Regions from separate parts of the Priestia sp. SB1 genome, predicted to be linked through region 1. Evidence: riboswitches for the same ligand, from Rfam matches in the RefSeq annotation. Region 1 holds a riboswitch; the other holds the start of a gene.

Region 1 (2,206 bases):
AACAGATTAAAGCTTTCGTTTGACTAATTGACATTTATTTTAATATTTTTCCCTTTTGACTTCACACTTACAAAAACAAACATAGACACTAAAAAAACAAACAAAATAACGCCAACCATTTCAAAGTTTACTTCGGCCCATGGATTAAAGAAAGTGAATGCTAAGTAGAAGGACACCCCGTATGCGAGGATAACAATAACCCAGCCCATCAAGCGGGAAGCAGATCGCCCAAACTTACTCGATTCATTCACCATTTTATGTACAATCAGTGAATCGATTGTATCTGTCAGCATCATACCAAACATAAATACTAGTCCTAATAAAAGCGGCGTATACTTGCCTGCGTTCCCTACAGCTAGAGACCACACGGCCGTTTGACTGACCGTTTCGGCTGCTAAAGCGAACAATGCTCCTACAAGAATAATTAAAAAAGGATTCGTTGTTCCTTTTGCGATTTTCGGAATAAACTTCCCTTTTAACCCGCTCAGCTCAAACTCTTCCTCTTTATTTTTGGTTCGAAGCAAATGATATGTGTTTAATGTCCCGATTAGAAAGAGGGAGATAATGGATACCCAGGATGCAAAATGATCGAAATACGATGGAAACGTAAAATTCTTCATCACCACGCCAAGCACCCCGGCCGTGACGGCCACCATTCCTCCGTGACCTAGTGAAAACAGCGTGCCGACCCACGGGGCAAAACGGCTCCCCATTCGCCAATTATATCGGGTCTGGCCATCAATAAAAGCTAAGTGATCTGCATCCAATCCGTGCCTGATTCCTAATAAAAAGACAAGTAAAAAAACTGATAAACCTTCCATTTCCTACACTCCTTTTTTTAAAATAAAACGTAAAAAAGCCTCAATTCTATAGAAATTGAGGATGTGTCGGCATATGAAAATAAACAGCAATTGCTCACTGCGTACCTTGATACACCGCCTCTTTCCTAGAAGAGTCAAGTGTACAGAATAGGTAGGTCTCCTGGCTTGAGATCATCATTTTCTACCGCCTTCCCCGTTTTGAGTGACGATAAGATAGAAAACTCCCTGCTTACAGTGGCTGGACCGCTCGAGATTTGCACTCGATTCCCTGTTACCTCTTACGCTATGTAAGAGCACCTAAACTGTGCGAATAATTCATTTTCTTCCTCATTATACTAGTACCGCTTACAAATGAATAGAGAAAATTCAAATAAAAAATCCCTGCTAAGCTTTACATGCTTAGCAGGGATTTTTAAAGCAATTAAATTACTTCTACCGTTACGTCTACGTTACCGCTGATTGCTTTTGAATACGGGCAGTATGAGTGAGCTAGGTCTACATATTTTTTCGCTGTTTCTAAATCTAAGCCTTCGATATGAGCTTCAAGCGCTACAGCAATTTTTACTCCTTGATCAGCTTTATCTGGAAGCAGCTGAACAGTAGCTTTTACTTCACTGCTTTTGATTTCTACGTTATGTTTTTTCAACATAAATTCTAACGCACTGTTGAAACAAGCACTGTATCCAGCTGCAAATAGCTGCTCTGGGTTTGTTGCTGTTGTTGCTTCTCCACCAAGCGCTGGAGGTGTTGCAACGTCTAGATTAAAGATATTATCTAAAGAATGAACTTCTCCTGTTCTTCCACCTGTGTTAACGACTGTCGTTTCATATAAAGCTTTCATGTATAAATCTCTCCTCTTTTTTAGTAATTTTATTAAAATTTTTTATTTATCGTTTCTGTAATTTAATTGTACACAATTTAATTTTAAAAAACAAGTGTTAAATACATTAAAAATTTTCCAATAAAAAAAAGCCGCGTATATGCGACTTTTTCTTAATAATATTGAGACTGTTCGTCATAAGCTGATTTTCGAAAAATAGACAAGTTAGTAATAGCCCTCATCAGTTTCGTATTAAAAATAACATAATGAATAAACAGCGCCAGCACGCAGCCTAAAACGGCTCCTGTTAACACATCGAATGGATAGTGAACGCCAACCCATACGCGTGAAAATGCAATGAGTGCACCCATGACAACCCACATGCGCCCTGAACGTTTGAAATGCAGCCAAATGGTAAAAGTGATAACTAATGCAGACGTAGCATGATCGCTTGGAAATGAAGAATTCGCGGCGTGATCAATAAGCTGATTCACGTGGTGAGAGATAAACGGACGATCTCGATAAGCAAATAAACTAATCACTTTATTGATAATGACTCCTGTGG
Region 2 (2,206 bases), on a different contig from region 1:
GTCAGCATGCCTATTTCATGATTTAACATGTCTTTTAAATTGGTCATTACCACTTCTTCACGGTCACGATAAGCGCTTTTCACAAGACCAACAGGCGTATCGGGGGAACGGTATTTTAATAAAATCCTTTGCGCTTCCACAATTTGTCTTGTGCGTCTTCCGCTTTTCGGATTATAAAAAGCTACTACAAAATCTGCTTGTGCAGCTGCTTCGATTCGTTTTTCGATTAACTCCCAAGGCGTAAGGTGGTCACTTAAACTAATCGTACAGGCATCATGCATCACGGGCGCCCCAAGGAGGGATGCGCATGAATTAATAGCCGAAATGCCAGGAATCACTTCCAGCTCTACGCCCGTTTCTTTTTTCCATCCTTTTTCAATCAACACTTCATACACAAGGCCGGCCATTCCGTATACTCCTGCATCTCCGCTTGAAATGACCGCCACGGTTTTTCCCGCTTCAGCTTGCTTTACGGCTTCTTGTGCACGGCTTACTTCTTCGGTCATTCCTGTACTAATAATTTGCTGATTCGTTAATAGTCCTTGAATTAATTCCACATAGGTTTTATAACCAATGATCATATCACTTTCTTGAATGGCTTCTCTTGCTCGCTGTGTAATATGTTCAAAGCTTCCTGGACCGAATCCAATAACTAACAGTTTACCTTTCATGCTAGCTCCTCCTTTATGCGTTACTTTTTACTTTGTCAATTCCTTCTATGGAGTCACTCTTTTCCGGAGAAACAAAACCGTTTTGATCATATTCATAAATAAGTGATTCCTTTATACTGCAGCCTCCTGCTAAATGTTCTTCAACAATTCGATGAGCTACGTTTTCAGTGACCTGCTTGTACCAATCTCCTGAAGGGTACACGATAGCTACAGGAGCATCTTTGCATCTTCCGTTACAGCGCGTACGGGTTGTGTGAACCGCTTCATCTAGATTCAGTTCAGTCACTTTATTTCGAATAGCTTGCGTGGCTTCTTCTCCACCTTTTCTCATACAGCTGCTTCCATTACAAATCAATACGTGATGCTTTGTTGCATTCAAGTTCCAAGTCGTCACACTCATTCGCTCCTTTACTAAAAAAACGCCTCTATCAATGATAGAGGCGCAGAAAATTCAAACTAAGTTTTTGCACTTCCACCTATATCCCGTAGGGTAAGCTTCGCATTAGAAAAAGGCTGGTTTCCTGACTTCGATTCATTACTTGATTGCGCCTTCCCGAATACAGTGGCATATGCAATCAGCTCCTCTTCACAGTGGCGGGTACCGCGCTGGCTTCACACCAGACTTCCCATTTAACGCAATGTGAACATTGCGCACCTTTTTTGCACGATATGTAGTTTTGTGCTACGAGAAAAACCCGCTTCGCTAATATGCGAGCGGGTAAAACGTCAGAATAAAAGTGTACACAAATGCCACTTTAAGCCAACGTTTCCCTTCCCGCTCCCCGGAGAAATAGAAACTTCACAATAAAGACAGGTCTCCTGACTTGTGTATCATTCTACTTGAGAACCTTCCCGTGATTTTTCCACAGTGGTTATACTCGTTCGTCCACACTTACAGTTGCGGGGGCAGTACTGGTCTTTCACCAGTTTCCCTATTAAGCCTTCTTGGCATCTTTACTGTTGCTGTTTGATATATATGAACCTTTTAAACTATCAGAATAATAGAAGTAACTACCATATCATAGCGTACATTTTTTTTTATTTCAACTCTATTCTTTTCGTAAGATACAAGAAGCTATAAAAAAACAAGAGCATAAAGTCAGCTCTTGTTTTTTCATTATATAGCTACTAATGTTAAATGAGGATCATTATAATACACGACTTCTGAAAGAACTTTACAGCCATTTGTTTTGGCAAAAGCTTCTCTCGCCTGCGTTTCAGTTTCAAATTCAAACATTTTCATTTCTTTTCCAGCATATACCGTCAGTACCCACATGAAAAGATTCGCCTCCGATTATTGTAGTGATCGCTATATCCACATTATGACGAAACCATATCCTTTTGAAAACCCATTCTACAAAACTTGTCACAAGAAACTTTTAAAAATTTAAAAACATTTTAACTTCTGTAAATGAACAAAATGTACAAAAGGTTTAAGCCGTATTATACCTCTTTAAAAAAGGTGCTTTTTTTACCAACTGTTGCTTCACCAGTAAAAAATATATAGTATTTATTAAAAAAAGAATCCGGACAGC

The links. A riboswitch is a leader RNA that binds a small molecule or an ion and turns the genes downstream of it on or off. The one in region 1 is predicted to bind cobalamin.
Region 2: linked by a shared signal. The riboswitch ahead of WKH56_RS15380 ((2Fe-2S) ferredoxin domain-containing protein) and the one ahead of WKH56_RS30960 (HoxN/HupN/NixA family nickel/cobalt transporter) in region 1 are both predicted to bind cobalamin.

The regions. Positions count from the first base shown of each region.
Region 1 covers NZ_JBBJSS010000011.1:92,235-94,440, forward strand. Annotated here, with positions in the region: gene WKH56_RS30960 (HoxN/HupN/NixA family nickel/cobalt transporter) at 24-821, opposite strand; cobalamin riboswitch at 955-1,137, opposite strand; gene WKH56_RS30965 (organic hydroperoxide resistance protein) at 1,243-1,662, opposite strand; gene WKH56_RS30970 (undecaprenyl-diphosphatase) at 1,815-2,206, opposite strand, start outside.
Region 2 covers NZ_JBBJSS010000004.1:56,081-58,286, reverse strand. Annotated here, with positions in the region: gene cobJ (precorrin-3B C(17)-methyltransferase) at 1-671, opposite strand, end outside; gene WKH56_RS15380 ((2Fe-2S) ferredoxin domain-containing protein) at 685-1,065, opposite strand; cobalamin riboswitch at 1,166-1,345, opposite strand; cobalamin riboswitch at 1,464-1,642, opposite strand; gene WKH56_RS15375 (hypothetical protein) at 1,789-1,947, opposite strand; gene WKH56_RS15370 (hypothetical protein) at 2,115-2,206, opposite strand, start outside.